One region of the Arthrobacter sp. Y3221087 genome, then DNA from elsewhere that is predicted to be linked to it. Evidence: riboswitches for the same ligand, from Rfam matches in the RefSeq annotation. Region 1 holds a riboswitch; each other region holds the start of a gene.

The links. Region 1 has a riboswitch for thiamine pyrophosphate ahead of thiD (bifunctional hydroxymethylpyrimidine kinase/phosphomethylpyrimidine kinase). Riboswitches for the same ligand answer to the same signal wherever they lie in the genome.
Region 2: another riboswitch for thiamine pyrophosphate. It lies ahead of thiO (glycine oxidase ThiO); the one in region 1 lies ahead of thiD (bifunctional hydroxymethylpyrimidine kinase/phosphomethylpyrimidine kinase).
Region 3: another riboswitch for thiamine pyrophosphate. It lies ahead of AC5RUO_RS18430 (ECF transporter S component); the one in region 1 lies ahead of thiD (bifunctional hydroxymethylpyrimidine kinase/phosphomethylpyrimidine kinase).
Region 4: another riboswitch for thiamine pyrophosphate. It lies ahead of AC5RUO_RS00055 (ECF transporter S component); the one in region 1 lies ahead of thiD (bifunctional hydroxymethylpyrimidine kinase/phosphomethylpyrimidine kinase).

The regions. Positions count from the first base shown of each region.
Region 1 covers NZ_JBNHFE010000001.1:1,611,308-1,619,075, reverse strand. Annotated here, with positions in the region: gene proB (glutamate 5-kinase) at 1-835, opposite strand, end outside; gene obgE (GTPase ObgE) at 825-2,414, opposite strand; gene rpmA (50S ribosomal protein L27) at 2,530-2,793, opposite strand; gene rplU (50S ribosomal protein L21) at 2,852-3,160, opposite strand; gene thiD (bifunctional hydroxymethylpyrimidine kinase/phosphomethylpyrimidine kinase) at 3,423-4,973, opposite strand; TPP riboswitch at 4,981-5,078, opposite strand; gene AC5RUO_RS07655 (Rne/Rng family ribonuclease) at 5,228-7,768, opposite strand, start outside.
Region 2 covers NZ_JBNHFE010000001.1:1,165,909-1,173,676, reverse strand. Annotated here, with positions in the region: gene AC5RUO_RS05625 (TetR/AcrR family transcriptional regulator) at 19-684, shown strand; gene AC5RUO_RS05620 (DUF3107 domain-containing protein) at 734-958, shown strand; gene AC5RUO_RS05615 (hypothetical protein) at 988-1,290, shown strand; gene AC5RUO_RS05610 (4a-hydroxytetrahydrobiopterin dehydratase) at 1,369-1,704, opposite strand; gene AC5RUO_RS05605 (thiazole synthase) at 1,748-2,563, opposite strand; gene thiS (sulfur carrier protein ThiS) at 2,568-2,804, opposite strand; gene thiO (glycine oxidase ThiO) at 2,801-4,123, opposite strand; TPP riboswitch at 4,116-4,234, opposite strand; gene thiE (thiamine phosphate synthase) at 4,262-4,993, shown strand; gene AC5RUO_RS05585 (RNB domain-containing ribonuclease) at 5,076-6,587, shown strand; gene AC5RUO_RS05580 (DEAD/DEAH box helicase) at 6,887-7,768, shown strand, end outside.
Region 3 covers NZ_JBNHFE010000009.1:52,627-60,394, reverse strand. Annotated here, with positions in the region: gene AC5RUO_RS18465 (hypothetical protein) at 1-403, opposite strand, end outside; gene AC5RUO_RS18460 (CDGSH iron-sulfur domain-containing protein) at 473-685, opposite strand; gene AC5RUO_RS18455 (glycosyltransferase family 2 protein) at 682-1,752, opposite strand; gene AC5RUO_RS18450 (iron-containing redox enzyme family protein) at 1,749-2,798, opposite strand; gene AC5RUO_RS18445 (DUF4383 domain-containing protein) at 2,860-3,318, opposite strand; gene AC5RUO_RS18440 (hypothetical protein) at 3,417-3,623, opposite strand; gene AC5RUO_RS18435 (heme-degrading domain-containing protein) at 3,620-4,171, opposite strand; TPP riboswitch at 4,252-4,387, shown strand; gene AC5RUO_RS18430 (ECF transporter S component) at 4,450-5,073, shown strand; gene AC5RUO_RS18425 (ABC transporter ATP-binding protein) at 5,073-6,626, shown strand; gene AC5RUO_RS18420 (energy-coupling factor transporter transmembrane component T family protein) at 6,623-7,423, shown strand; gene AC5RUO_RS18415 (glycoside hydrolase family 25 domain-containing protein) at 7,420-7,768, opposite strand, start outside.
Region 4 covers NZ_JBNHFE010000001.1:6,159-13,926, reverse strand. Annotated here, with positions in the region: gene AC5RUO_RS00070 (YcnI family copper-binding membrane protein) at 1-270, opposite strand, end outside; gene AC5RUO_RS00065 (hypothetical protein) at 398-670, opposite strand; partial or broken gene AC5RUO_RS00060 (thiazole synthase) at 1,130-1,929, opposite strand; gene AC5RUO_RS00055 (ECF transporter S component) at 1,948-2,571, opposite strand; TPP riboswitch at 2,632-2,770, opposite strand; gene AC5RUO_RS00050 (cupin domain-containing protein) at 2,827-3,189, opposite strand; gene AC5RUO_RS00045 (ribose-5-phosphate isomerase) at 3,334-3,807, opposite strand; gene rpe (ribulose-phosphate 3-epimerase) at 3,852-4,529, opposite strand; gene tal (transaldolase) at 4,602-5,717, opposite strand; gene tkt (transketolase) at 5,742-7,768, opposite strand, start outside.

The DNA.
Region 1 (7,768 bases):
CAGGCTTGCGTGCCCCGTTGACCGTGAACCAGGTGCCCACATCCTCGCCGTTCAGGGCGGCGGCCGCGTTGGGCGTGGAGGTGACCAGGGCGTGGATGCCGGAACCGGCGGCCATGGTAGCGGCCTCCACCTTGGTCATCATGCCGCCGGTGCCGACGCCGGCTTTGCCGGCCTTGCCGATGGTGACGCCTTCGAGGTCATGGGGGCCTTCGACCAGGGGAATCCGCTTTGCCCCGAGCGACGGCGGGCCATCGTAGAGCGAGTCGACGTCGGACAGCAGCACCAGTGCGTCGGCCCGGACCAGGTGGGCCACCAGGGCCGCGAGGCGGTCGTTGTCGCCAAACCGGATTTCGTGCGTGGCCACGGTGTCATTTTCATTCACGACCGGAACCACGCCCAGGTTCAGGAGCCGGTCAAGGGCCCGGAAGGCGTTGGTGTGCTGGCTGCGGCGCATCAGGTCTTCAGCGGTGAGCAGCACCTGGCTGACCGTCACGCCGTGCGCGCCGAAGGCCTGCGTGTAGCGGGCCATCAGCAGTCCCTGCCCCACGCTGGCCGCGGCCTGCTGGGTTGCAAGGTCCCGCGGCCGCTTGGCAAGGCCCAGCGGGGCCAGCCCGGCGGCAATGGCACCGGAGGACACCAGGATCAGTTCCGTGCCCGCGTTGCGCTTGGCGGCCAGGGCGTCGGCGAGGGCGGTGAGCGACTCCTCCGAGATGCCGCCCTTGATGCTGGTCAGCGACGACGAACCGACTTTCACCACCACCCGCCGGGCGTTGGCCAGCACGCTCCTGTCCACGGAACCGGTGACCGGTTCCGTGGCCGCAGCCCTAGAACTCATTGTCTGCGTCCAGTCCACTCTCCTTGAGCGGCTTGGCAACGCGGCGGCTGCTCACGGACTCAGTCCAGATGCCGGCCTTACGCTCAGCTTCGAGTTCAGCGCGCGCGGCGGCCTTGGCATCCTTGCGTTCCTGCTGTTCCTCACGCTTCTGGTTGCGGGTGGGCCGGTCGCCGATATCGGCAAAACGGACATCCGTGCCGCGTGGCGAGGCCAGGAGTTCGGCGCCCGCCATCATGGTGGGCTCCCAGTCGAAGACGACGCCGTCATCCTCGCCGATCACCACGGTGTCGCCGGGCTTGGCGCCCTGCTTGAACAGTTCCGTTTCCACGCCGAGCTTCGCCAGGCGGTCGGCGAGGTAGCCGATGGCTTCCTCGTTGGTGAAATCGGTCTGCTTGACCCAGCGCACGGGCTTTTCGCCCAGGACGCGGAACAGCGGCTCGAGGTTCTTTTCCTCGCGGCGGATCCGGAAGCCGGTTTCGTTGACGGCGCGGGGCCGCAGCACGGCAGGCTGCACCTTGGGCGGCGCAGCTGCCACTGCGTCCCGGGCAGCCTTGACGATTTCTGCCATGGCAAAACCGAGCTGGCGGAGGCCTTCATGGCTGGTGGCGGACACCTCGAACACCCGGTATCCGCGGGATTCCAGCTCCGGCCGGACAAATTCCGCCATGTCCTTGCCGTCCGGCAGGTCCACCTTGTTGAGGGCAACCAGGCGGGGCCGGTGGTTCAGCGGAACCACCTCGCCGTCCTGGCCGGCGTAGCTCATGTCCACGGCGTACTTTTCGAGCTCGGCCTCGATGATGGCGAGGTCGCTGAGGGGGTCGCGGTCCGATTCCAGGGTGCCGCAGTCAAGGACGTGGACCAGCGCGGCGCAGCGCTCCACGTGGCGCAGGAAGTTGTGGCCGAGGCCCTTGCCTTCGCTGGCACCCTCGATCAGCCCGGGAACGTCGGCAATGGTGAAGCGGACGTCCCCTGCCTGCACCACACCCAGGTTGGGCACCAGGGTGGTAAACGGGTAGTCGGCGATTTTGGGGCGGGCGGCTGACATGGCGGCGATGAGGCTTGATTTGCCCGCTGACGGGAACCCGACAAGCGCGATGTCAGCGATGGACTTCAGTTCCAGGACGACGTCCCGGGACTCGCCCTCGATGCCGAGCAGCGCGAAGCCCGGCGCACGGCGCTTCTGGGATGCGAGGGCAGCGTTGCCCAGGCCGCCGATGCCGCCGGCCGCGGCCACATACTCGGCGCCTTCGCCCACGAGGTCGGCAAGGACGGCGCCGTCCTTGGACTTGACCACGGTGCCGTCGGGAACAGGCAGGACGAGGGTTTCCCCGTTCTTGCCGCCGCGCCAGTCGCCCATGCCGGGGCCGCCGTTGGTGGCGTGGCGGTGCGGTGCGTGGTGGTAGTCCAGGAGGGTGGTGGTCTGGTGGTCCACGCGCAGGATGACGTCGCCGCCATTGCCGCCGTTGCCGCCGTCGGGCCCGCCGAGGGGCTTGAACTTCTCGCGGTGGACGGAGACGCACCCGTGGCCGCCGCTACCGCCGGATACGTGCAGTACTACCCGGTCTACAAAGCTGGCCACGTAAATCTCCTCAGTGCTGTTTTCGCGGCGCCGAAAGCGCCATCACGATTGTAATGCGGTTAAAAGAACAGTGGAGCGGGCCATCAGGCCCGCTCCACCGCTTTAATGCTGGTTGTTACTCTGCAGCTGCAGCAGCAACGATGTTGACGACGCGGCGACCGCGGCGGGTACCGAATTCAACGGCGCCCGGGGTCAGTGCGAACAGGGTGTCGTCGCCGCCACGGCCCACGCCGGCGCCCGGGTGGAAGTGGGTGCCGCGCTGGCGGACGATGATCTCGCCGGCGGAAACAACCTGGCCGCCGAAGCGCTTTACGCCGAGGTACTGAGCGTTGGAATCACGACCGTTGCGAGTGGAGCTCGCGCCCTTTTTATGTGCCATTTGAAATGCCTGCCTCTAAGTTCTGGGGATCTGCTAAAAACCTGAACAGTAACGAAGGTTACTGGATACCAGTGATCTTGACCTTGGTCAGTTCCTGGCGGTGACCCTGGCGCTTCTTGTAACCGGTCTTGTTCTTGAACTTCTGGATCACAATCTTCGGACCACGGAGGTCGTTCAGGATCTCAGCCGTAACAGTTACCTTGGCCAGGTCAGCAGCGGCAGAGGTGACCTTGTCACCGTCAACCAGGAGCAGTGCGGGCAGCTGAATGGTGCTGCCAGCCCCACCGGCGACGCGGTTCAGGGTAACGAAGTCTCCGACGGAAACCTTCTCTTGGCGGCCGCCTGCGCGGACAATCGCGTACACCACTTGGGAACTCACTTCTCTCGACGTTTCTAACTAAATTTGCGTGCGGAACCGGCTCTAACAGGCTGGCTTCTCGCTGTGCCTCAACGCCGTGGGGTCATAACCCAAGTGTTGGCGTAAGCACCGAAGAACTAGACTACGCTAATTTTGTCTTCGGCCGCAAATGAGGCTGGCTCCTGCGCGCCGGCTGTGATAGGAACCACAGGCCGGCCGGACGGCGGGGCCGCGCACCAACCATGGTACCGGCGGGACGGGCGCCACAGGCTCAGGCGTGCAGCCGCGGCGCGTCGAAAAAGTCCACTTCCAGGCGGCAGGACTGCTTGAAGGCCGTGACCATGGCTGCCCGCTCGGCGTCCGAGCCGCTCCGCCCGGCCGCATCCACAATGGCAATGGCCTTCCGGGTCGCTTCGGCGAAGTCCTCGTCAGCGTACGTCCGGAGCCACTCCGCGTAGGGGTGGCCTGCCGGTTCGCCCGCGGCGAGGAACTGGGCGTGGAGGGTCCTGCCCACCTCTGCATACAGCCAGAAGCACGGCAGGACAGCCGCGGCAAGCACCGCATAACTGCCCGACGCCGAGGCCGCCATGAGGTGGTCGACGTAGGACTTTGTTACGGAGCCAAGTTCGGCCTGGACGGGACGCGAGCTGAGCCAGGACCGGTGCAGCTCGGACTCAACCTCCAGGCACTGCTGCGCGGATCCGGCCCAGAACAGCTGCTCCGCCTCCGTGGGGGCCAGGGCGCTTGCCCGTGCCAGCACGCGGGAGTAGCCGTTCAGGTAGATGGCATCCTGGGCCAGGTAATAGGCAAACTCCTTTTCCGGCAGGCTGCCCGAGACCAGGCCGCGGATGAAGTCCAGGCTGTAGATGGCGTCCAGGTCCGCTTCAGCTTCAGTCCGGAGCAGGGCTTCGAATGACCCCGGCTGCGGAACGGCCCGCAGGTGGTGGAAGTGGTGCACGGGCCCGTTGCCGGCCCCTACCTCAAGCCGGGCGGAGTCCGCGAGCGCCCCCGCCAGCCAGGGCTTCACTTCCCGCAGCGACGCCTCCCAGTCCCCCCGCCGCGCCTGCACCGTGGCCATTGCAGAGGACAGCGAGCACCCCGTTCCGTGGCTGTTCCTGGTGGCCACCCGCTCCCCCGGTACCTCGATGACCTCCGCCCGCAGCAGGCCGGTGGTGTTCACCAGTGCGTCCGGGCATTGCGCATCTGGCAGGTGGCCGCCCTTCACCAGCACGGTTGCTCCGGTGGCATCGGCCAGCTTCCGCCCTTGCTCCAGGGCCCCGGCCCAGGAATCCCGGGGTTCTTCGCCCACGAGCATGGCAAGTTCGGCCAGGTTCGGGGTGATGAGGTGGGCCAGCGGCAGCAGATCGCGGAGCGCCGCCTCGGCGGATTCCTGAAGCAACCGGTCACCGCTGGTGGCCACCATTACCGGGTCGAGGACCACGACGGCGGGACGCACCTTCTCCAGCCAGGTCCGGACTGTGGCGATTACTCCGGCGTCGCCCAGCATGCCGATTTTGACGGCATCGATGCTGATGTCGTCACTGATGGCATCCAGCTGGCAGGCGAGGAATGACGCGGGCGGCAGGTGGACGGCAGCCACGCCGCGGGTGTTCTGCGCGGTGAGGGCGGCGATGGCAGCCATGCCGTAGCCGCCGTGCGCCGCAATGCTTTTCAGGTCCGCCTGGATGCCGGCGCCGCCGGACGGGTCCGAACCGGCAATGGACAGGACGCGCGGCACGTCCCGGCGCAGCGCTGGCTGGCCGGGCGCGGCCTGGACGGTTGCATCCGGGACGGCGCCGGGCTGGGAAGTTTCCGCGGGCATAAAGAGGGTCGAAGACAAAGGACATCCCTTCGCCGGTACTAGCCGGACAGGTTCAACGGGTCTGGATCTCAGCCGGCCCTTCGCGCGGCACCCCGTGTCGGTTACCCAGCCTAGCCGCTGACCTGGGAGCCGGGAAAAGTGACAGCCACCGCACGCAGGAAGTCCCCGCCTTATGGGCCGTTCCCCCCGGAATACGGAGGGGAACGGCCCATAAGGCGGGGACTTCCCGGGTCACACAGTGGCCCTGCCTGGGCTTAGAGCTCAGAGGCAGGAACCCCGACGCCCAGGATGATGGGCGCCTCGGCGGGCTTGGGCGCGCCTTCCTTGCGTTCCTGTGAGGCCGATCCGGTTTCCGGGGCCTTGGCAGCATGGCTGTGTCCGGCGCTGGGTGCCGGAACGTTCTCGTGCTGCTGCACGCTGGTTTCGTTGGCTGCACCCTGGGCGCGGCTGGCGCTGCGGTTGCGCCGCGGCCGGCGCTGGCGGGACTGGTCCACCGTGTGGTCAGACCAGTCCTTCTCCGCTTCTGCAGGAACCGGCTGCTCCGCCTCGCCAGGGCTGGCCTCGGGTTGCCTGGCTTCCGGTTCTTCCGCGGGGGTTTCGGCGGCAGGCGCCGTTTCGCCCAGGTGGGCGAAGGCTTCCGCGAGCCTGTCCAGGGTGAGGGCAGGGCGGGGCGGCTGCTCTTCCGCGTGCTCCACGAAGGGCAGGGCAACCTTCTCGCCGCCGAAGGTCAGGACAGCCGCAGGCCGTGGCGGGGTACCGGCGTCGTGCTTCTCTTCCACGGCAGGCGCCGCGGGCTGGGCCGACTGGGCCTGCCTCGCCGCCGCGACCTCGTCGTCATGCAGGTGCGCCGCATGCGCAGCCGCCGCGATGTTGGCAAGGGCCAGCCTGGTGGCTTCAGCCTTGGCGTGGCGCTCGGCGTCGGCCGGGTCCGGGTGGACGGTGTGGACATGCACAGCGGGCGCCGGCGCAACATCGGGCTGCTGGCCGCCGCGTCCGCGCCGCCGCTTGCGGTCCGGGCGTCCCCCGGGCTGGCTGCTGTCGGTCCGCTGGCCCTCGTTCCGGTGGCTTTCGGCACGGGCGTCAGGCCGGCTGTCGGTGCGCTGCACGTGGTGCTCGGCAGCAACGATGTTGGCGCGGCGGTGCTCCACGGGGTCGTCGTGGGTGACGACGCCGCGTCCGGCGCAGGCCTCGCACTGCTCGCCAAAGACCTCCAGGAGCCCGGTGCCCATGCGCTTCCGGGTCATCTGGACCAGGCCCAGGGACGTGACTTCGGCAACCTGGTGCTTGGTGCGGTCGCGGCCCAGGCATTCCACCAGGCGGCGCAAGACCAGGTCCCGGTTCGATTCCAGGACCATGTCGATGAAGTCGATGACGATGATGCCGCCGATGTCCCGGAGGCGGAGCTGGCGCACCACTTCCTCGGCTGCTTCGAGGTTGTTCTTGGTGACGGTTTCCTCAAGGTTGCCGCCGCTGCCCGTGAACTTGCCCGTATTGACGTCCACCACGGTCATGGCTTCGGTGCGGTCGATCACCAGGGAACCGCCGGACGGCAGGAAGACCTTCCGTTCCAGGGCCTTGTGGATTTGCTCGTCGATTCGCCAGGCGGCGAAGATGTCCTGGTCCTTGATCCACTTCTCAAGGCGGCCCACCAGGTCCGGGGCAACGTAGGTGACGTAGGCCTCGATGGTGTCCCAAGCCTCTTCACCGGACACAATCAGCTTGGAGAAGTCCTCGTTGAAGACGTCGCGCACAACCTTGATGGTGAGGTCCGGTTCGCCGTACAGCAGTTCGGGAGCCAGGACCTTGGTAGAGGTGGACTGGCTTTCGATGCCTTCCCACTGGGCGCGGAGCCGGTTGATGTCGTGCGTCAGCTCTTCCTCGGACGCCCCTTCGGCCGCGGTGCGCACAATGACGCCGGCCTGCTCCGGGAGGCGGTCCTTGAGGATGCGCTTAAGCCGGTTGCGTTCGACGTCGGGCAGCTTGCGTGAGATGCCAGTCATGGACCCGCCGGGAACGTACACAAGGTAACGGCCGGGCAGCGAGATCTGGCTGGTCAGGCGTGCGCCCTTGTGGCCGACCGGGTCCTTGGTGACCTGGACCAGGACGGTGTCGCCTGACTTAAGGGCGTTTTCGATGCGGCGCTGCTTGCCTTCGAGGTTGACGGCCTCCCAGTTGACCTCGCCGGCATACAGGACGGCGTTGCGACCGCGCCCGATGTCAACGAATGCTGCCTCCATGGAGGGCAGCACGTTCTGGACCTTGCCCAGGTAGACGTTGCCGATCAGCGAGTCCTGCTGGGTCTTGGAGACGAAGTGCTCGGCGAGGACACCGTCCTCGAGGACCGCGATCTGGATTCTGTCGTCGCGCTGGCGGACGATCATCTGGCGGTCCACGGATTCCCTGCGCGCCAGGAACTCGGCCTCGGTGATCACCGTGCGGCGGCGGCCGGTATCGCGGGACTCACGCCGGCGCTGCTTCTTCGCTTCCAGCCGGGTGGAACCCTTGACGCTGGTCACGCGGTTACTGGCGGCCTGCTCGGTCACCGCGCGCGGGGCGCGGACACGGGTGACGGTGTTGGGGGGATCGTCATCCCCGCCGCCGGTCAGTTCGAGGTCCTGGTCACCGCGGCGCCGCCGGCGCCGCCGGCGGGATGTGACGCCCTCTTCCAGGAGCGCGGACGCTTCGTCGCCCTCCGCTTCGGCGTCGTCGCCGGCTTCGCCGTCAGTGGCAGCCTCCGCGTCACGATCTTCGAGGCGGCTGCGGCTGCGGCGGCCTCGGCTGCGGCGCCTGCGGCG
Region 2 (7,768 bases), 450 kb from region 1:
ATGGAAAGAAGGACAACCGTGGTCCCTGAAGCACGGGCTGACCGCCCGCCCGCCGCCGAACCGCAGGCGACCCCGCGTCCGGCAGGCCAGCGCTCCGCCCGGCTGCCGCGCGACGAGCGCCGCGCCCAACTCCTTTCCGCAGCGCAGGAAGTCTTCGTGGCCAACGGCTACCACGGAGCCGCCATGGACGAGATCGCCGAGACGGCCCACGTCAGCAAACCCGTCCTGTACCAGCACTTTCCTTCAAAGCGGGACCTGTACCTGGCACTGCTGGAAAGCCACTTGGCCTCCCTGACCGAGCTCATGCTGGGTGCCCTGAACTCCACCACGGACAACAAGGAACGCGTGCAGGCCGTGATGCGGGCCTACTTCCGCTTCATCGCCAATGACGACCAGGCCCACCGGCTGGTCTTCGAATCGGACCTGATCAACGATCCGGATGTCAGTTCCAGGCTGGAAACATTCAACCGGACCTTCGCGGACGCGATCGCACGCGTCATTGCCGAGGACACCAAGCTCCCCCATCTCGAAGCCGAACTCCTGGGCCGGGGGCTGGCAGGAATGGCCCAGGTCAGCGCCCGCTACTGGCTTGAAACGGACGGCAACCTGGACCTCGATGTGGCCAGCGACCTCATCTACCGTTTAGCTTGGCGCGGAATCTCTCGCTTCCCCAAAGAGTCCTAGACTACAAATAAGACATCATCCATGAACTTTGACTGGCTGGGAGGCCCCTGTGGAAATTAAGATCGGCGTTCAGAACGTTGGCCGCGAGATTGTGCTCGAATCGACCCAGGACGCCGAGACGGTGGCCAAGGTTGTGGGCGAAGCCATCAATGCCGGCAGCGAACTGCGGCTGACCGACGACAAGGGACGCCTGATCATTGTTCCCGGCAATGCCCTCGGCTATGTGGAAATCGGCGCCGAAGAGGTCCGCCGCGTAGGGTTCGGCCAGTTCTAGCCGGCACCGCGGACGTCCCTAGGAGATCCATGCTTTCCCTGACCATCGTTGTGCTGGCAGCGGTTGCCGCAGGCTTCATCGTCTGGGCGAATGACAGGCGGCACGCCAAGTATGGCGCCGGCCTGCCCGCAGGCGTTGCCGTCGTTGCCGGGGTCTTGACCTGGATCATCCTGATGATGGCAGGCTTTGGCTACCGGCCGGGCCTGACGTGGCTCCCGTGGGTCCTGCCCGTCGTCCTTGGAGTTGCCGCCGCCGTGGCCGCGGTCCTCTACCTGGGCCGCAGCCGCGCCCGTCAGGACACGCAGCGGCTCACTGCCATCCTTCGCCGCTAGGACCGGGAACTATCCTGCAAACACGCGTGGCCGCCGCCCTCCGGGGCGGCGGCCACGCTCGCTTAAGCGGCTTGGCGACTAGCTTCCGGGGTAGCGCGACGGTTCCGCCTTCGCCCCCACGGCGGCCGCCGCCTCGCTGGCTCCTGCCGCAGCGGTGAGGTCCCGTCCGGTCACCTGCCCTCCTGCGTCATGCGAGGTGTAGCGGATGAAGACGCGGTTGTAGCGCCAGTCCAGGTCCGGGTGGTGGTTCTGTTCCTCAGCAATGCGTCCGACGGCGGCAATCAGCTCGAGTGCGGCAGCCGCCGTCGGCGTCTTGAAGGCGGTCACCAGCCCGCCATCGTGGTATCGCCAGTCGGGCAGCCCTGCGAGGGCCTGGTGGATCTGTTCCTGGGGAAGGGCATCTTTGCCGGCCACTGCTGCTCCTTGCTTGAGGGGCATCAGCCGGCACGGTCCCGGCCTAGAGGAACTCGGCCCGGCCTTCCATTGCCGACGATGCCAGCGCGTGTTCGCGGCGGGGAATGCGGCCCGCCGCTTTCGCCAGCCTACCGGCGATGACGGCGTGTTTGAATGCCTCCCCCATCAGGGCCGGATTCTGCGCCCGCGTGACCGCCGTAGCCAGCAGCACGGCGTCGCAACCGAGCTCCATGGCCAGGGCGGCGTCGGAGGCCGTACCGATCCCGGCGTCCAAGACCACCGGGACGGAGGCGCGGGAGACGATCAGCTCGATGTTGTGCGGGTTCAGGATTCCCAGTCCCGTGCCGATGGGCGCTCCCAGCGGCATCACGGCGGTGGCGCCGAGGTTCTCCAGCCGCAGCGCCAGGACCGGGTCATCATTGGTGTACGCAAACACCTTGAAGCCGCGGTCCACCAGCTGTTCGGTGGCCTCCACCAGCTCGACGGCGTCGGGAAGGAGGGTGTGCTCGTCGGCAATGACCTCGAGCTTCACCCAATCCGTTTCCAGCGCCTCGCGGGCGAGTTCGGCAGTGAGGACGGCGTCCCGGGCGGTGAAGCAGCCGGCGGTGTTCGGCAGTACCCGGATGCCGTGGTCCACCAGGAGCTGGAACAGCGAGCCCGTCTCCGCGGTGGAGTAGCGCCGCATTGCCACGGTGGTCAGGGACGTGCCGGAGGCCAGGAGTGCTGCGCCAAGCCCGTCGAGGCTCGGGGCGCCCCCGGTCCCCATGATGAGCCGGGACGCCAGGGGCACCCCGTCAATAACCAGGGCATCGTCCAGGTTGGGCACAACCGTGGTGGTCAGGGTATCGGATTCGGTCATGGTGTCAGCCTCCCTGCACTGCCGTGACAAGCTCGACGTCGTCACCGTCGGCGAGCGCCGTGGCGAACCATTGGCTCCGGGGAACCACCTGCGCGTTGTGCGCCACGGCGACACCCAGCCTGTTCCCGTCCTTGGCCTGGCCGTCAGCCCCCACGGTACGGCCGGTGACCTCGCTGATGAGGGTGGTGATGGAGGCCCCCTCAGCCACCGTATGGTGGTTTCCGTTCAGGGTGATGTTCATGCTGTCTCCTTGATGTTGACGCTTGCAGCGGAGGTTTGGCGGCCGGAGAAGCGGCCAGGGTTGAACGTTTCCCAGCGGGGGTCCGCGGTGCCGTCCATCAGGTCCCGGCAGATGGCGCCGGCTGCGGGTGACAGGAGGACGCCGTGCCGGAAGAATCCGGTGGCCATGATCAGGCCGGCGATGTGCCCGCCCGGGTTGGAGCCCGGAGCGGCGGGCACCCTGCCCAGCAGCGGGGCGTTGTCCGGGGTCGCCGGCCGGGCCCGCGCCGTACATTCAAGCAATTCCAGCTCGGCCACGGCCGGGACCAGGACCTGCGCGTCCCGGAGTAGCTGATAGACGCCGCCTGCGGACACCGTTCCGGCAGCGGACCGGAGGGCTTGCGGGGGTACGGCACCGGCCCCGGCGAGGGCATCCTCACGCTGGGTGGCTCCGATCACCACCGTTCCGTCCTCCCGGGGGACGATGTACACCGGCACGCCGCGGACCAGGCCGCGGACGGTGGCCGTCACCAGCGGCCGGAGGTGCTGCGGTACGGCGAGGCGGAGGATGTCCCCGTAGACCGGCCGCAGCGGCAGGAGCAGGCCCGCGGGCAAGTCCATCAGCGCAGCGGCATCCAGTCCATTGGCCACCACGGTTTCTCCGGCCAGCACTGTGCCGCCGCCGGCGAGCCGGGCTCCCGCAACAGTGTCATCCGCCCACAGCAGGCCCAAGGCCCTGTCCGGCACCGCGTAGCCTTCCACTGCGCCCGCAACTGCGGGGCCGCGGCCGGCGGCTTCCCCGGCGAGGGCGTTGCGAAGGCAGGACACCAGGAGCCGGGGATCCACCTGGTGGTCCGCGGGGGTGTCGAGGGCACACGCGATGGCGGGGCTGAGCAAAGGTTCCCGCCGCCGCGCCTCGCGGACGGTCAACGGCTCAACAGCCAGGCCATTGGCCTGCTGGACCGCGCGCAGGTCCATCAAAGCCCGGCGGTCGGCGGCGTCGGCACCTACGGCGAGGGTGGGCGTCGTCAGGTACCCGGTTTTCTCCCCGGATGCACAGGACAGGTCCGCGATGAAGCCGGGCCACCGGGCGGAAGAGGCCAGCATCAGGTCCAGGAGATCCTCTTCCTGGTAGTGCAGCTCGCTCACCGGTGCGAGCATCCCGGCTGCCGCCCAGCTGGCGCCGGAGCCGGGGGCGTCGTCGATCAGCGCGACGCTGCGGCCTGAGCGCTGTGCTTCCCAGGCGATTGCGTGGCCCACCACTCCGCCGCCGATGACTGCGACGTCGGCCCTGATGGTGCCGTTGGGGGGCTGCGGGGGTGCTGTGTTGGGGGTGCCCATGTGTCTCCTTCCCTACGCCGGAATTACCCGGATCAGGTCAAGCGGTCGGCTCTGACGCCCTCTCAGCCCGGCGCTTTATGACAGCTGCCGCAGGCTCCCGCAGTACGAGGCAAGTGTAGAGGAACTAGGCTTGCAGCCATGAATGTGTCCCACTCCGCTGCCGCTGCCGGCGCCTCCGCAACCGATGCCTTCACCACCGCCGAGGGAACCGCAGGGCTCAAGTCTGCCCGCCTCTATCTGTGTACTGACGCCCGCGCTGACCGCGGTGACTTCAGGGATTTCGTGGATGCCGCCTTCGCCGGCGGAGTGGACATTATCCAGCTCCGCGACAAGACCATCGAGGCTGCCGAGGAGCTGGAACTGCTGGCCGTCCTCAGGGAGGCTGCGCAGCGCCATGGCCGGCTGTGGGCAGTGAATGACCGCGCCGACGTCGCGGTGTTGTCCGGCGCGCCGGTGTTCCACATCGGGCAAAAGGACCTCCCCCTGCCCGCGGCACGCACCCTGCTGAACGGCAACGCCGCCATTGGACTCTCCAGCCACACCCCGGAACAGGTGGATGCCGCACTCGTTGCCGCCGCAGGGCCTGCCGGGTTGGACTATTTCTGCGTCGGGCCGGTCTGGGCCACCCCCACCAAACCGGGCCGGGCCGCCGTGGGACCGGAGCTGGTGAAATACGCTGCAGCAGCCGCGGCCAAAACCGGCAACGAGGTGCCGTGGTTCGCCATCGGCGGCATCGACCACTCCAATATCAGCGAGGTGGTGGAAGCGGGGGCCCGGAGGATTGTGGTGGTGCGGGCCATCACCGAAGCGGCGGATCCCGCCGCGGCGGCGGCCTCACTCCTGGCCGTTTTGGACGCTGCCGCGTCCTGACCTGCCGGCGGGCAACACGGCCCTGCCTTCTATCCCGCCAATGGCCTGCATATTCGGCGGTCTTCGGGCTAGGCTGATTTTCGTGTCACACCATCGGCTGGCTCCCAACGTCCATGAGCACAACAACGCGCTGGAAGAGGCCCTGGGCGCGCTGCGGACCGAGCTGGAGCTGCCCGGGCCATACCCGGAGCACGCGGTCCGGGACGCCGAAGCGGCCGTGGCCGCGCTGGAGCTTCCGTCCCACGACCTGACCGGGGTCGAATTCATCACCATCGATCCGGCCTCGTCCACGGACCTGGACCAGGCGCTCTTCATAGAGGCCGACGGCGGCGGCTACCACGTGCTGTACGCCATCGCCGACGTTCCGGCCTTCGTGAAGCCGGGCGGACCGCTGGACCAGGAAACGCGGCGCCGCGGGCAGACCTTCTACGCCCCCGACGGCCGAATTCCGCTGCATCCGGAGGTCATCAGCGAAGGGGCGGGGAGCCTGCTGCCTGGCCAGGAGTGTCCGGCCTTCGTCTGGGACTTCCGCCTGGACGGCAATGCCGAAGTCACCTCTGCCACAGTCAGACGGGCACGGATGCGCAGCCGCGCCAAGCTGAGCTACAAGGGCGCGCAGGCCCAACTGGACGCCGGCACCGCATCCCCGGTCCTGCAGCTGCTGAAAGAGGTTGGCCTCAAGCGCGTGGAGCTGGAACGCGCCCGTGACGGCGCCAGCCTGAACATGCCGGAGCAGGAGATCGTCCAGCTCCCCGACGGCGGTTACCGCATCGCCGCCGCGCCGCAGCTGCCCGTGGAGGACTGGAACGCCCAGATTTCGCTCATGACGGGCATGGCTGCCGCGCAGCTCATGCTGGACGGCAAGGTGGGCATCCTGCGGACCATGCCCGCGCCGGACGAACGCTCCCTGAACCACTTCAAACTCCAGACGGAGGTGCTGGGGAAACCGTGGGACGGCGAGGTCGGCTACGGCGAGTACCTGCGCAGCCTGGACCCCACCGAACCGCGGCAGCTGGCAATCATGCACTCGGCGGGGATGCTGTTCCGCGGAGCCTCATACACCGCTTTTGACGGCATCGTACCGGAGGCTGCTGTGCAGGCCGCCATCGGTGCGGCCTACGCGCACACCACCGCTCCCCTGCGCCGGCTGGTGGACCGCTTTGTGCTGGTGATCTGCGAGGCTCTCAGTAACGGCGGCAACGTTCCTGGCTGGGCGCGGCAGGCCCTGCCGTCGCTTCCCGAGATCATGGCCGGCTCGGACCAGCTGGCGTCCCGGATGGAGCGGATGGCGCTGGATACCGTGGAGGCCGCGCTGCTGGTCAACCATGTCGGCCAGGAGTTTGATGCCATCGTCATCTCCGGCTCGAAGCCCCAAAAGGACAACGGCAACGGCGGCAGCCCCCGCAATGGGAATGGGAAGAACGGAAACGGGAAGAACGGTAACGGCAACGGCGGTTCCGGCATCATCCAGATCGCCGAACCTGCTGTAACAGCCCGCTGCGCCGGCGACCTGGAGTCCGGCACCAAGGTCCGCGTCCGCCTGCTTTCCTCCGATATTGCCACCCGCGAGGTCCACTTCGAACTGGTCGGCTGACGCCCGTTGCGGGCCGGCTTCCCGCCCCGAAGGGTGCAAAAGCCGGGATTGCGGCCCTGTACGGCTAGACTGGAGAAGTAGAAATGGATGCCCGGTCGTTGATTTCCTTGATTTGAAACCAACAAGCCCGCCCCTACGCGATCTTGAGATTTGCCCGCTGGTCACCAGTGCCAGCATTAGATAGCCCGCGATCGGCTTCCACTGGAAATGCTTGTGCGCCCGAGCGTGCTCCGGACCGGCCTTGCGGCCGGCCCGTCGAGCAGGCAGCGCCAATGCCCAAATGAATAAGGAAACTCCCTGTGAGTGAATTGCATACCCACCAGCTTCTGACGGACGAGACCGGCACCGAGGTGATTGAGCCGGAAGAGACCATCATCTCGGACGAGAAGCCGCACGAAATCGCGGAGAAGTCCTTCTCCGACTACAACGTCCGTGAGGACATCGTCGAATCGCTGGCCGACGCCGGGATCACCCACCCCTTCCCCATCCAGGCCATGACCCTGCCGGTGGCACTGTCCGGGCACGACATCATTGGCCAAGCCAAGACCGGCACCGGCAAGACCCTCGGTTTCGGCATCCCCGCCCTGCAGCGCGTCATCGGCCAGGACGACCCCGGCTACGCCAAGCTGGCGGTCCCGGGTGCACCGCAGGCACTGGTGATTGTCCCCACCCGCGAACTGGCAGTCCAGGTGGCCAACGACCTGCAGACCGCATCCCGCAAGCGCAACGCCCGCATCGCCACTATCTACGGCGGCCGTGCCTACGAGCCGCAGGTGGAAGCGCTGAAGCAGGGCGTGGAGGTTGTGGTGGGCACCCCCGGGCGCCTGATCGACCTGTACAAGCAGAAGCACCTGAGCTTGAAGAACGTCAAGATCGTGGTCCTGGACGAGGCCGACGAGATGCTGGACCTCGGGTTCCTGCCCGATGTCGAGACCCTCATCGCCGCCACCCCGGCCGTCCGGCAGACGCTGCTGTTCTCCGCCACCATGCCCGGCCCGGTCATCGCCATGGCCCGGCGATACATGACACAGCCCACCCACATCCGCGCCGCCGATCCCGACGACGAGGGGCTGACCAAGCGCGATATCCGCCAGCTGATCTACCGCGCTCACAGCATGGACAAGACCGAAGTGGTGGCCCGCATTCTGCAGGCCAGAGGCCGCGGACGCACCATCATCTTC
Region 3 (7,768 bases), on a different contig from region 1:
GCCCGAGGTCCAGCCGGTGCGGGTTGGCCCGCAACCAGGCCTCGCTCTCCGACGCGCCGGTGTCCCGCCCGTCCACGATTCCGCCCACCATGTCCACGTACCGCACGGGGCCGCGGGGTGAATCGTAAAGGGCCGTTGAACCGGCCAGCGTGTAGTCCTGCACAGGCGGAATGGAATGCCAGCCCCATTGTGACTGCGTCCCCAGCAGGGTGCCGGACGGCAGCCCGTCCCGTGCGGCTACCGGATACCGGGCGGGCAGGGACTGCAGGCCAGTCAGGTCCATAGTGAAGCAGAATTCCCCGTTGCCTACGGAAACGGGGCTGCGGGGATCGAGGGTGCGCTGCTCCACATTGTGGCGGCGCACCAGTGCTTTACGGTCTATGACGGCCTGCTGGCGGTGCAAGCGCTCACGCTCCTCGAGAATCAGAAAACGCTTTCCAAGAACCCATCCTTGTGTTGCACAGCCTAGGAGTCAATCACGTGGCTCAGTCCGGAACTTGATCATCTTGTGGGTGCCGTCGCAGTACGGCTTGATCGCCGAAGCCCCGCACCGGCACAGGGCCACCGTTTTCCGTTCGCGCGGGACCGGCTCGCCTGAGGGCGTGACGATCTCGAAATCCCCCCGGACGATGAGTGGCCCATCCGGGCATACCACGATGGAGCTATCGGGCTGGTCCTGGTTCATTGCTGCTCCTTCAGGTTTGGTGCCGTCGCTTGTTGCCGGAAGGCCTGCAGCTTCCCGTGATGCCTGCGCTGGAGAACGGCTTTCGAATGGGCGGCCGTGCGGATCCTGGCACCCGCATAGGGGACGCCTCCCATCAGCCGGAGCGCGAGGGCGCCCCAGATGCTAACGGCCCGCTCCGTCGCCCACAGCGGCGCGAAGCACACCGCGGGCAAGGGAAACACGGCCGTACCGCCGTGGCGCCGGCGTCCGGTCTCGGCTGTGGCCACCGCCGCGGCCGCCAGTCCCGCAAGCGCCGCGGTGCGTGCCCGCCGGGGGAGGGCGGCTGCCCCGATGATGGCCGGAAGCAGGGCGAGTTCCGCGGCCAGGCGCCGGGGCTGAGCAAAATCGTCGTAGGCCTGGCGGAGGCGCTGCTTGAGGAAGTGCCTGGCTTTGGGCGGCCTTCGGGCGATGTAAAGGCCCGGAACGATCCGCTCCCGTCCGCCGGCGGCCTCGACCGTGCGGATCAGCTCCAGGTTTTCGAACAGGACGGGCTCATAGCCGTCCGTGGCCAGGAGGGCACTGCGGCGCAGCCCCAATGTTCCGGGAAAGTCCGCGGCCCATGCCCGGTTGATGAGTGACCGGGAAGTGTCCCACAAGGCATGCCAGGGCAGCGGGTCAAAGTAGTTCTGCGGCCGCACCACGTCCGCCGACCCGAGGTGGTCAACGACGGCGGCGAGGGACCCGCGCGTGTATCGGACGTCGTCGTCGGCCAGCACCAGCAGTTCCGCCCTGGCTTCGCACACGCCTGTCACGACGCCCGCGACCTTCCCGTTGCCCTGCGGCGTGCCGCTGCCCGACTCCGTCCAGCCCGCAGGGCGGATGTGGCGCACCTGCGGCGGAAACTGCTCCCGGTGGCGCGCAAACAGGTCCGGGCCGGAGCCGTCCACCACCGTGACCGGGATCCAGGCCACCAGGCGCTGCAGGTAGTCCACCAGGTCGGCGAGTCCGGTGTCATCTGTCCAGCGCAGGGGAAGGATGTACTCCGCGGGGAGCCGTGCGGCGGATCCTCCGCTGGCCGGGGAGGTCACGCTGCCGCCGGAACTGCCGCCCTGAGCGAGGAGCGGCCGCCTTCCCAGGAGTCAAGAAGGTGGGCGGACAGCCTGCTGTCGATGGCCATGACTGCCGTTGCCCCAAACAGGACGTCGTCCAGCAGCTCCGGCTCGGCTTCCACCAGCCCGCCGGCAAGGTCGCGGCCCGCGATCTGCTCGTGGACCGCATCGGCTTCCACATGTTCGTCGAAGTAGTGGGTGACGCTGGCATCGAAGCCGTGCCGGCGGAAGCCGTTGCCATAGAAGCGGTTGGGCTGCGAAGACGTCATCTCGTAGATGGCCAGGTGTCCGGTGATGGCGCCGCGGAGCCGCCGGTTCAGCCCGCACAGGGACATCAGGTTGACGGCCGCCAGGGAAACCGCCGGGACGGCGTCAACGTACGCGCCGTAGGAGTCGTCCATCCCCAGGCCCCGCATGGTGCGGGCGAAAAGGGCACTGTGCATTCGGTCCGGGCGGCCGCCGCCGTACTCGTCGGCCTGGATTTCCACCAAGGCAGCCTTCGCCCGGCCGCTGAGGCGGGGGATCGCCCAGGTGTGCGGATCCGCCTCCTTCAGCTGGTACACGGACTTGTGGATCAGGAACTCCTTGAGCTGGTCCAGGCTGGCCTTCTTGGCCACATAGCGGGAGACGCTGGGGCCGGTGTCCCTGCCGGCCAAGCCGAACAGCACATCCGCCACCGCGTCGCTGGTGAGCTCCCCCGGAAGTTCCAGCTCTCCGGCAGCCTCGGCGGCCGCCGCCCGAAGGGCCGCTTCGAACGGCTTTTCCAGGATCTGCCGGACCTGGATCAGCCCGGCATCCCATTCCCAGTGGTCCGTGACGCCGTCCAGCCCGGAGTAGTGCAGCTCGTACAGGCAGAAAAGGGCCAGCTGGGCATCGTCGTCGCCGATGATGTCCACGGTTTCGGCCAGCCGGTTCGAGGCGAGCTCCCGCAGCCCGGCCAATGATTCGACGGAGCCTCCAGGCGCGCCTGCAAGTACGTTGAACAGCGTGCTGCTGATGGGGCCTCGGGGTTCCGGGATTCGCATGGGTTGCTCCTAGGTCTCGGGTTGTGACCGTGCCGTCTGCGCTGGCGGCCGGTGGGTGTGGTCAGGATTTCCGGCTGTCCGCCGGCGTGGTCCGCGGGGAGAGGAGGACCGCAAGCGTGATCATGGCCAGCCCCAAAATGAGGTGCAGCCAGTTGTCCGCATAGTTTTCCGGGATGAAGTTCGCGGGGGTGTCGTCCCCGATGAGCAGTCCGTACAGCCAGAGGACCAAGTAGATGACGCCGCCGTATATAAGGAAGTTCCGGGCCTGCCGGTGGGTGCGTGCCATGAACACTCCGGCGGCGCCGAAGAGGAGGTGGACAAGATTGTGGAGGACGGACACTTGGAACGTACCCAGCAAAAGGGCCTCTGAACCGGGGCCGGCAAAGTCGAGGGAGCCGTAGTTGCTGGTGATACCCGGAACGAATCCAAGGATGCCGGCGAACAGGAAGATGCCGGCAACAGCCAGCGTGGACCACTGCAGCGCGGTTCGGACGCCCGGTGGGCGGGTGCTGACTGCCATGTCCTGGACTCCTCGTACGCGGTGGAAACAACATAGTAAGCATGATTACTAATAAAAGCTAAGCAGGCTTTGTTTCCCCGCCGGCAGCTGGAAACCCGTCAGGCCAGCCCGGTCCAAGTGTAGGGGTTCGGGTGGTGCCCGCCGCTGCGGCCCTGCTCATACCCCTGCTGCCAGGCCTTGCCGACGGCGGACACCAGCTCGGCCAGCAGGGGATAGTAGGGATGGTCCGGGCCGATGAAGATCATCTCGTCTTCGGCCTTGTCCACCGCCGCCCGGACGGGATTGTCAGCGGGAGTGCCGGTCATGGTGCCCCGTCAGCCCCGGTCGACCGCAACACCTCACGCATGGCCTCCACCACCAGGTCGTGGTCCTGCACCTGCGGCAGCCCGGACACGGTGACGGTGGCCACCGCTCCCACGCCCGTCACATAGACAGGGAAAGACCCGCCATGTGCCGCGTAGCGGGTCTGGTCGAACCAGCCCTCGTCCTCGATCCTGCCTCCGCGCAGCCGCCCGCGCAGCCCCACCAGCAGGGAAGGCACTTCGTACCGTGCGGCTGTCCGTTGCTTCGCGCGGATCCAGTGTTCGTTGTCCGGCGTGGCGCCCGGCAATGCCACATGGAAGAGGACCTGTTCGCCCTTGGTGATGTCGATAGCGATGGGCAGGCCGCGCTCCTTGCCCAGCTCCACCAGGAGGAGGCCAAGGTTGAGCGCATCATCCATGGAGAAGCCCGGAAACTGGAGTTCATGGATTTCACCCTCGACGCGGCCGATGAGGACCTGCAGGGATCCCTCCGGCTGGGCGGAATCGGAGTCTGGATCGAACTCAGTCACATGCGGCGGATTGGCAGTCATGGCCCACAATCTACCCCTGTCCCGGTGTAAACTGGACCACGCCCAACAGGGCAATCCAATGCATTATTCAAGCAAGCAACACATAACGACAGGGGAGCGCCGCCGTCGGGCCCGCATGGCCGGGAACCGCAGGTGGGCGCTGAGAGTGCGGACAGCCGCAGACCCTCGAACCTGATCCGGTTAGTACCGGCGCAAGGGAGTCGAGTTCTCGAAGTCCGGCAGCGGCGAAGTGCCGTCTGCCGTGCTTTCCCCTCCTGTTTCCCAGGAGGATTTTTTTCATGAGCACTGCAGCAATCAAGAAGACCACCAGCAAGTCCTGGCGCGTCGTGGACATCGTGGTGGCGGCCCTGATCGCTATCGCCGGCGGCGTGATTTTCTGGGCCTGGTCCCAGGGCGCGGCCGCGGTATCCGGCCCGATGAACGCCGTCTACCCGCCCCTCACCGGCCTGATCGCCGGCGGCTGGATGATCCCGGCAGTGCTGGGCATGCTGATCATCCGCAAGCCCGGCGCTGCGCTGTTCTGCGAGACCGTGGCAGCCACCGGTGAGCTCCTGATGGGCTCACAGTACGGCGCGTCCGTGCTGTTCTCCGGCTTCGTCCAGGGCCTGGGCGCCGAAATCATCTTCGCGATTTTCGTCTACAAGAAGTTCAACCTGCCGGTGTCGCTGCTGGCCGGTGCTGCCGCGGGCCTGTTCTGCGGCCTGAACGATTCCTTCGCGCCGTGGGGCTGGAACATCGCGTACTCCGGCGGTGACAAGCTGGCCTACATCATCTTCACCGCCATCTCCGGCGCGATCATCGCCGGTGCCCTGTCCTGGATCGCCACCCGCGGCCTGGCCAGGACCGGGGTCCTGAGCTCCTTCGCTTCCCGCAAGGCAGCAACGGAGCCTGTCTTCTCCTGATGCAGGCACCTACCCACCACGGCACGGCCGGGGCGGTGCGGCCGGCCGCAGTCACGGCGCGTGGCTGGGGCTGGCGGCATGCAGGGCGTGCCAAGCCCGCCGTCCACGCCCTTGACCTGGACATCTCACCGGGGGAGCGCGTCCTGCTGCTCGGACCCTCGGGCGCCGGCAAGTCCACGCTGCTGCACGCCCTCGCCGGGGTCCTGGGCGATGTGAACGACGACGGCGAGGCCGGCGACTCCGACGAGTCAGGTTCACTGCTCGTCGACGGCGGGTCCCCCCGGGGGCAGCGCGGACGGGCCGGACTGATGCAGCAGGACCCCGAAACCCAGGTGGTCCTCTCCAGGGTCGGGGACGACGTCGCGTTCGGCGCGGAGAACCTCGCCGTCCCCCGCGACGCCATCTGGACCCGAGTGCACGAGGCGCTCGCCGACGTCGGGCTGTCCCACCTGCCGCTGGACCATCCGACGTCGGCGCTGTCCGGCGGGCAGAAACAGCGGCTTGCGCTGGCAGGCATCCTGGCGATGCGGCCCGGGCTGATCCTGCTGGACGAACCCACCGCCAACCTCGATCCGGCCGGGGTGCTGGAGGTCCGGGACGCCGTGGCTCGCTGCCTGGACAAGACCGGTGCCACGCTGGTGGTGGTGGAGCACCGGGTGTCGGTGTGGAAGGACCTGGTGGACCGGATCGTGGTCCTGCAACCAGGCTCAGCCGCCGATTCTGGCGTCCTCCTGGAAGGTCCGCCGGACCGGGTCCTGGACGAGGCCCGCACCATGCTGGCCGCCGCAGGGGTGTGGGTGCCCGGCTACGTGCCGGCCACCCGTCCCCGCACAGACGCCACCTGTCCGGGCGCGGGAGACCTGATGCTGGCCGCGGAGAAAGTGGCTGTCTCCCGGGAACGCCCGCGCCGCAGCGGATTCCGGAAAATCCAGCCGCTTCCGGTGCAGGAGGACATCACCGCGCAGGTACGGGCCGGGCAGGCGCTTGCCATCACCGGGCCCAACGGTGCCGGTAAGTCCACCTTTGCACTGACCCTCGCGGGGCTGCTGGAGCCGGTTGCGGGCAAGATCTCGGCAACAACCCGCCTCAGCCGGGGCGCGGGAATCGACCCCTTCAGGTGGAGGGCCGAGCAACTGATCGAGCGGATAGGCACGGTGTTCCAGGAGCCGGAACACCAGTTTGTCACCGGCAGGGTGCATGATGAGCTGCTGTTTGGCCCGCACCATCTGGGCCACGGCGAGGACCGCGTTGACGAGCTGCTGGAGCGGCTGAGGCTCACGCCCCTGGTGGATGCCAATCCCTACACCCTCTCGGGCGGGGAGAAGCGGCGGCTCTCGGTGGCAACCGTCCTGGCGGCCAGCCCGCAGGTCCTGGTCCTGGATGAGCCCACATTCGGCCAGGACGCCAACACCTGGGCTGAGCTGGCGTCCTTCCTCTCCGAGCTCCTGGACTCCGGCACCGCCGTGGTGTCCGTGACCCACGACGCCGAGTTCACCGCCGCCCTGGGCGGAACCGAGCTGAAGTTGGCCGCGGCGGAAAAGGTAGCCCTGTGAGGCAGGAACTGCACCTGCGCGGCAACAACGCCCTGCTGACCCGCGCCAATCCGCTCAGCAAGCTGGCCGCCGTCCTCCTGATCACCGTGGTCCTGGCGCTTTCCATCGACTGGGTGTCCGCTTCGGTGGCGCTGGCATTCGAGGTCCTGCTGTTCCCGCTTGCCGGGCTCACGCTCGCGCTGCTCTGGCAGCGCGGGTGGCCGCTGATCCTCGCCGCCGCCGTGGGCGGCTGGAGCACCTCAATCCTCGCGCCGGACAGCGGAAGGACGCTGATCGACGTCGGCATCTGGACCATGAGCGAAGGGTCCCTGGAGACGGGGCTCGGGTTCATGCTCCGCGGGCTCGCGATTGCGCTGCCGGCGGTGCTGCTGATGAGCTGCACCGATCCCACCGATCTCGCGGACGCGCTGGCCCAGAAGGCCCGCCTGCCGCACCGGTTCGTGCTGGGCACCCTGGCCGCCATGCGCCTGGTGGGCCTGCTGGCGGAGGAGTGGCAAACCATTGGCATGGCACGCCGCGCGCGCGGCGTGGGGTCGCGCGGCAACGTACTGCAGCGGGCGAAAGCCACCCTGGGGCAAAGCTTCGGCCTCCTGGTTCAGGCCATCCGGCGGGCGTCGAGGCTGGCAGTCACCATGGAAGCGCGTGGATTTGGCGGCGGGACCCGAACCTGGGCCCGCGCCTCAACCTACAGTGCGCTGGATGCGTGGGTGCTGGCGGGCGGCCTGCTCATGGCAGGACTCGCAGTGGTGGCGGCCGTGTCTGCCGGCACCTGGAACATGGTGTGGCTGGGAAGCTAGGGTTCCGGCGTGCAGGCATGGTTGTAGTCGAAGCCCCGCGCCACGAACTGGGTCAGGACCACGGTACCCCCACCCGTCAGCGGTGCGTTTAGGCACGCGCCGGCCGCCCGGTACGCGCTGCGGGCGCCGGCCAGCCAGCTCGGCAATCGGTACAGGTTGCTGGTGTTGCTGACGTTGCCAACGATCCGGCCCCACTGCAGGGACGTGGAGTAGATGCCCACTCCCTTGACGTTGATGCTGTGGAAGAAGTCCGTCATGCCCTCCAGGACGGCGCGGTTGGCGTCCTTGTCGCCGGACCAGCTGTTTTCGGTCTCCACGTCGAGCCACCAGACATAGTCGGCGGGA
Region 4 (7,768 bases), 1.6 Mb from region 1:
CACCACCTCTGCCTTCCACCCGACCACGGGCTTCACGGAGACGGAGGTGAATGGCGTCTCCGTGGGCAGGGAGATTTCGAGTTTGCTGGTTCTGGCCGTTTCGGATTCGTTTGGCACCCGGAAGGTTAGTTGGGTGTAGCTGCCCTCGGCTGTGCCGTCAGGGTCGACGCGGACGTGGGCGGAAGCTGTGCCTGTGCTTAGGGCCACCAGCCCGGCAGCCAATGTTGTGGCGGCGACGGTGCTAAGGGTACGGCGAGGTGATGTCTTCATGGCAGAATGCCTTTCGCGGAACTAAGGGATGGTGAGGTCAAGAAACCCAGGCGGGGCATGGGGCGCACGCCTGTTGTCGGCGGCGGCCGGTCCCTGGTTTCCTGTGTTCCAGACGGAAGGCGGGTACTCAGGTGGCCGCGGGGACGGCTGGTGGCGGACCTCGCCGGGTAGGAAGTCGCAGCGAGGCGGCTGCCGGGGAAGTTACGACGTCGGTGCGCCACCGGGTGCGGACCGTCGGCGGCAAGGCGATGAAGTCAGGGAGTCGCACGAGCGGCTCAAGCAAGGTGGCTACAAGGCGCAACGCATCCTCGCCACGAGCCAGGAGCAGCGCTGTGACCAGAGTGGCAACGGCGTGGGCAGTGAACATCAGCCATCCGCTCGCTGCGTCAGCGGAAGACATGACGATCCCCACGGAAGTGTCTGTGCCAGGAGCCGGCAGGTGTCCGGCATGCGGGAAGCGGGCAACAGCAGAGCCGAGGTGGGGTGCTGTCCGGGGCCGAGAGCGTCAAGGGACCAATGCAGCCACCCTTGGCCGGCGCCCAGCGAACAAAGAAGCCCAGGTACCGAGAACCGGTGTGAGGAAAGCATCACTATCGGAACCAAGGTCACAACGAAGAGCGCGGCCATGACCTCGGGCCGGGGCGCGTGACCGCCACCAGCGAGGTGTCCGCCCGCACCGAGAATGAAAATCAGGGATCCCACCAGACCGGCGCGGAGCAGCCGGACGGACGTTTGTGTCGTCATCTCTGCTCCTTCCCGGCATCCATGATCCCGTCATGTGTGGTCGTGGGAAACGCTGTATCAGGATGGTTTTACCTACCGTTTTGGACGGCTTGCAGTCGGTGGTGCCTGCACCCCGTTACAGGAACTCGGCTCGTCCTTCCAAGGGTGATGACGCCAGTGCATGCTCGCGGCGGGGTATGCGGCCGCCGCGGTTCGCCAGCCTTCCAGAGAGGACTGCGTGTTTAAATGCGGTGGCCATGCGCACCGGATTCTGTGCCCGGGTGACAGCTGTAGCCAGCAGGACAGCGTCACACCCCAGTTCCATTGCAAAGGCCGCGTCCGAGGCGGTTCCGATGCCAGCGTCGAGCACGACGGGCACGGAAGCGCGGGACACAATCAGCTCGATGTTGTGCGGGCTCGGGATGCCCAGGCCCGTGCCGATGGGTGAGCCAAGGGGCATAACGGTGGAGGCTCCCAGATGCTCGAGCCGTAGGGCCAGGACCGGATCATCGTTGGTGTACGCGAATACCTTGAAGCCGCGGTTGACCAATTGCTCCGTGGCATCGACCAGTTCCACGGCATCGGGCAACAGGGTGTGCTCGTCAGCTATCACCTCGAGCTTGCCCAGTCGGTTTCCAATGCTTCGCGCGCCATTTCGGCGGTGAGCACCGCATCTTTTGCCGTGAAGCAGCCTGCGGTGTTGGGCAGCACCCGGATCTTGTGGTCGAGCAGGAGTTGGAATAAGGAACCGGCCTCCGACGGCGAATAGCGCCGCATGGCGACGGTGGTCAGCTCGGTCCCAGAAGCAACGAGGGCGCTTCCGAGTCCGTCCAGGCTGGGGGCTCCGCCAATGCCCATAATGAGCCGCGAAGTTATTTCGACTCCGTCAATGATCAACGGATCGCTGTCCACGCACATTTCGGTGGTGATGGTCATCAGCTAACCTTTCAGGCCTCAGGAGAGGACGGACTCCGTGGCTGCCTTGCGCGAGGCAAAGGAGCTCAGGACCCCGGTCTTCGCCAGGCCACGGGTCGCGATCCATGACAGGGCACCGGCGATGACCGCGCCGGAAATCGCGGTGAAGATGATGTAGGCAAGCTTGTCACCGCCGGAGTACGCAATGTTCCAGCCCCACGGCGCGAAGGAATCGTTCAGGCCGCAGAACAGGCCCGCGGCAGCACCGGCCAGCAGCGACACCGGCAGGTTGAACTTCTTGTAAACGATGATCGCGAAGATGATTTCAGCGCCCAGGCCCTGGACCAAGCCTGAGAACAGCACCGAGGCGCCGTACTGCGAGCCCATCAGGAGCTCACCGGTGGCTGCCACGGTCTCGCAGAACAATGCCGCGCCGGGCTTGCGGATGATCAGCATGCCCAGCACTGCCGGGATCATCCAGCCGCCGGCGATCAGGCCGGTCAGGGGCGGGTAAACCGCGTTCATGGGCCCGGAGACCGCGGCCGCGCCCTGGGACCAGGCCCAGAAAATCACGCCGCCGGCGATGGCGATCAGGGCCGCCACCACGATGTCCACGACGCGCCAGGACTTGCTGGTGGTCTTCTTGATTGCTGCAGTGCTCATGAAAAAATCCTCCTGGGAAACAGGAGGGGAAAGCACGGCACGCGGCTACTGCCGTTACCGGACTTCGAGAACTCGACTCCCTTGCGCCGGTACTAGCCGGATCAGGTTCGAGGGTCTGCGGCTGTCCGCACTCTCAGCGCCCACCTGCGGTCCCCGGCCATGGCCAGTGCCGGATGGCGGCGCTCCCCTGTCGTTGTATGAATGGCTACAAACTGTAAGGCCTGGCACGTGTCCAGGCCTTACAGTTTCCCTGGGTCAGGGCGTGAAAATGACGAAGAATTTTCTGATGCGCTCCTGGATTTCCCAGGTGCCCTTCCAACCGATGGGGAAGATAGCTGCGGTTCCGGCCTCTACGGTAGTCGGCTCTCCGCCATCCTCGGTAACCACCATGCGGCCTTCAAGGACGTAGATCGACTCGCCGCGCTCCAGAAACTCCCATCGTGAAAGGCCTGGGTCAGCTTCCCAGACTCCGGAGAGGATCCGGGAATCATCGCTGGTAAAGGGGATAGTGATCCGCGTCGGAATCTCGTCGCCCAGCACTTCGGCCAGGGGTGGACCGAGCGGTGCTTCGTCCAGCTTCCCCTGGAAGAGGGCGGTCGGCTCGAAAGTTATGCTCATGTGAATCTTCCTTTCTGGGTTGCTCCCCCGGGACGGGAGAGTCGGTGTTGGGATCCCCGACTGGTCTAAGCAGCGGGAGAACTTTCCGGGATGGCTGGCGGCAGGGTTGACGACAACCTTGGCCCGGGGTTTTGTTGGTGGGGGTTATTCGACGATCTCGCCCGTGGTTTCGAAGGTAGCGATTTTGCCGATGCGGCGCTCATGGCGTTCGGCATTAGTAAATGGTTCTGCCAGGAATGCTTTGACCAGTTCCGTGGCCTCTTCGACGCTGTGCTGCCTGCCTCCGACGGCGACCACGTTGGCATCGTTGTGTTGGCGGGCGAGCCTGGCTGTGTCGAGGTTCCACGCGAGGGCTGCCCGGACTCCCTTGACCTTGTTTGCGGCGATTTGCTCGCCGTTGCCGGAGCCGCCCAGCACGATTCCGAGCGCGTCCATGCCTGCCGCCCGGTCGGCCACGACGGCGGCGGCGGCGTTGATGCAGAATGCGGGGTAGTCGTCCTCGGCGTCGTAGGCGGCCGGTCCGTGGTCCACCATCTCGTAGCCGCTGGCTGCGAGCGAGGTGATCAGATGGGAGCTGAGCTCCATGCCGGCGTGGTCGGTTGCGATGTGAACGCGCATTATGGGTCCTTCAAGATTGGTAACGGTGATGGGGCGGCCTGCTGCTATGCGAAGGCAAGCTGGCCGTTCGCGCGCAGCGACTCGATTGCCTCAGCAGGGGAAGGTTTGCCGTACACGGCCGAGCCCGCGACAAAGACGTTGGCGCCGGCCTCGGCGGCACGGGTGATGGTTTCTTCCGTGATGCCGCCGTCCACCTGGATGGCTACGTTCACCCCTGAACCGTCGACGGCGGCGCGAGCCCGGCGGATCTTGGGCAGCATCACGTCCAAAAAGGCCTGGCCGCCAAAGCCCGGTTCAACGGTCATGATCAGCAGCATGTCCAGTTCGGAAAGCATGTCCAGGTACGGTTCCACCGGCGTGGCAGGGCGCAGGGCCATGCCGGCCTTCGAGCCCCGGGCGCGAAGCTCACGGGCAAGCTTGATCGGTGCAACCGATGCTTCAACATGGAAGGTGACCGAGGCAATCCCGGCGTCAGCGAACTGGGGGGCCCAGGTGTCAGCATTGGAAATCATCAGATGGGCATCCAGCGGCACAGGACTGACCTTCTGGATCCTTTCCACGACAGGCAGGCCGATGGTCAGGTTCGGGACGAAGTGGTTGTCCATAACGTCCACGTGGACAGCATCGGCATTGCTGATGCGGGCAAGCTCTGCTTCGAGGTTGACGAAGTCGGCCGACAGGATGCTGGGATTGATACAGCAATTTAGGGGTGGCTTGGACATGGTGTCCGCCTTTCTGATCTGCGGCCACTGCGCGGGACCCCTATGGGTCCCGCGCAGGGCGCACTCAATGGTTCAGGATGCCTTCCGGGCGCTGGAGAGCGCGCCCTCAACATCGGCCAGCAGTTCCTTCCAGCTGGCCACGAACTTGTCCAGACCTTCGGATTCCAGGAGAGTGACGACGTCGTTGTAGGAGACGCCGAGGCGCTCGATGGCGGTGAGCACACCTTGTGCTTCCTCGTATGTGCCGGTGATCGTGTCGCCGGTGATCACGCCGTGGTCGAAAGTGGCGTCCAGCGTTTTCTCGGGCATGGTGTTTACCACGTCGACGGCGGCGAGTTCGGTGACGTAGAGGGTGTCCGAGTAAGCGGGGTCCTTCACACCGGTGGAGGCCCATAGCGGCCGCTGCCGGCGGGCGCCGGCTTGAGCCAGGACTGCCCAGCGTTCAGTGGCAAACAGCTCCTCGTAGACCTGGTAAGCCAAGCGGGCGTTGGCGACGCCTGCCTTGCCCTTGAGCGCCCTGGCTTCGTCGGTGCCGATGGCGTCGAGGCGCTTGTCGATCTCGGTATCCACACGCGAAACGAAGAAGGACGCCACCGAATGGATCTTCGAGAGGTCGTGGCCGTTCTCCTTGGCCTGTTTCAGGCCGGCCTGGAAGGCGTTGATGACGGCACGGTAGCGCTCCAGCGAGAAGATCAGGGTCACATTGACGCTGATACCCTCGGCCAGAACGGAAGTGATGGCCTCAAGGCCCTCAAGGGTGGCCGGGATCTTGATCAGGACGTTGTCTTTGTCGACCTTCTTGAACAGTTCTTTGGCCTCGGCGATGGTGCCGGCGGTGTCCCAGGCGAGGCGTGGGTCCACCTCGATGGACACGCGGCCGTCAACGCCGTTCGTCGCGGCGGCGATAGGGGCGAAGAGGTCACAGGCGTCCGCGACATCGGTGGTGGTGATCTCGAAGATCGTCTCCTCCACGCTGCTGCCCCGCGCGGCAAGCCCGGCGATGGCGGCGTCGTAGTCGGTGCCCGAAGTTATCGCGGCCTGGAAGATGGACGGGTTGGTGGTCACGCCAACCACGTTCTTCTCTTCGATGAGCTTCTGCAGCCCGCCGCTGGAGAGCCGGCCTCGGGAAAGATCGTCCAGCCAGATCGATACTCCGGCGTCGGAGAGCTGTTGGGTGGGAGTAGTCATTGTCTTTTCTCCTGAAATCGGTTGTTAGGCCTGCAGGCCTGCGAGGGAGACCTTAGCGGCGGCTGTGACTGCTTCCGCCGTGATGCCGAACTCCTGGAAGAGACGCTTGTAGTCAGCGGAGGCGCCGTAGTGCTCGAGGCTGATGGAACGGCCGGCATCACCGACGAATTCCTTCCAGCCCAGGGCCAGTCCTGCTTCAACGGAGACACGCGCCCTGACCGCGGACGGGAGGACCGACTCACGGTAGGCAGCGTCCTGCTTGTTGAACCACTCAACGCACGGCATGGAGATGACACGGGTGGCGATGCCTTCGGCCTGGAGTGCTTCGCGGGCCTGGACTGCCAGCTGCACTTCGGAGCCGGTGGCGATCAGGAGCACCTGGGCCGGGACGGTGGCACCGCCATTGGATGCCTCGGCCAGGACATAGCCGCCCTTGCCCACACCTGCCGGGGAAGCGAACGTGTCACCCTCGGCGGTCCCCTCGCCGCGGGCGAAAGTCGGAACGTTCTGGCGGGTCAGGACGATGCCGGCCGGGTTGCTGTGGTTTTGCAGCATGGTCTTCCATGCGATGCCAACCTCGTTGGCGTCGGCCGGTCGAACAACATCCAGGCCCGGGATCGCACGCAGGGTGGAGAGCTGTTCCACCGGCTGGTGGGTGGGGCCGTCCTCGCCCAGTCCAATGGAGTCGTGTGACCACACATAGATGGACCCGACGCCCATCAGGGCGCCGAGGCGGATGGCCGGCTTCTGGTAGTCACTGAAGATCAGGAACGTCCCTGAGAACGCGCGGGTCTTGCCGTGCAGGCTGATGCCGTTCACGATCGAGGCGGCGGCGTGCTCGCGGATGCCGAAGTGCAGGACGCGGCCGTAGGGGTTGCCCTTCCAGGCTTCCGTGGAGCGGGAAGCCGGGATGAACGACGGCGATCCCTCGATGGTGGTGTTGTTGGACTCGGCGAGGTCGGCTGAACCGCCCCAGAGTTCCGGCATGACCGGTCCGATGGCGTTCAGGACCTTGCCGGACGCGGCGCGGGTGGAGACGTCCTTACCTGCCTCGAAGACAGGCAGGGCGGCGTCGAGTCCGGCGGGCAGCCGGCGGGCTTCGACGCGCTCCAGCAGGGCGGCGCCCTCGGGGTTGGCGGACTGCCAGGCGGAGAAGGACTCTTCCCATTCGGAGCGGGCGGCTGCGCCGCGGTCCACAACCTTGCGGGCGTGGGCAAGGACGTCCTCATCCACCTCGAAGGACTTGGCGGGGTCGAAGCCCAGCACTTCCTTCAGAGCTGCAACTTCATCGGCGCCCAGGGCTGACCCGTGGATCTTGCCCGTGTTCTGCTTCTTGGGGGCGGGGTAGCCGATGATGGTGCGCAACGAGATGATGGACGGCCTGGAGGTCTCAGCCTTGGCCGCCAGCAGCGCGGAGTAGAGCTCTTGGACGTCTTCGACGTATTCGCCCGTCTCGGTCCAGTCAACGCGCTGGGTGTGCCAGCCGTAGGCTTCGTAACGCTTCAGGACATCCTCAGTGAAGGCGATGTCGGTATCGTCCTCAATGGAGATGTGGTTCTCGTCGTAGATGACGACGAGGTTGCCCAGTTCCTGGTGGCCGGCCAGGGAGGAAGCCTCCGAGGTCACGCCTTCCTGGATGTCGCCGTCGGAGGCAATGACCCAAATGGTGTGGTCGAACGGGCTCTCGCCGGCGGGGGCATCGGCGTCGAACAGGCCGCGCTGGCGGCGCTGGGAGTAGGCAAAGCCCACCGAGGATGCAAGGCCCTGGCCCAGCGGGCCGGTGGTGATCTCCACACCGGCAGTGTGCTTGTACTCCGGGTGGCCGGGGGTCAGTGCCCCCCAGGTCCGCAGCGCCTGAAGGTCCTCCAGTTCCAGGCCGTAGCCTGACAGGAACAGCTGGCTGTAGAGGGTCAGCGAGGAGTGCCCCGGGGACAGGATGAACCGGTCACGGCCGATCCAGTCCGGATCGCGCGGATCGTGGCGCATCAGCTTCTGGAAAAGGAGATACGCAGCAGGAGCCAGGCTCATCGCGGTCCCCGGGTGTCCGTTGC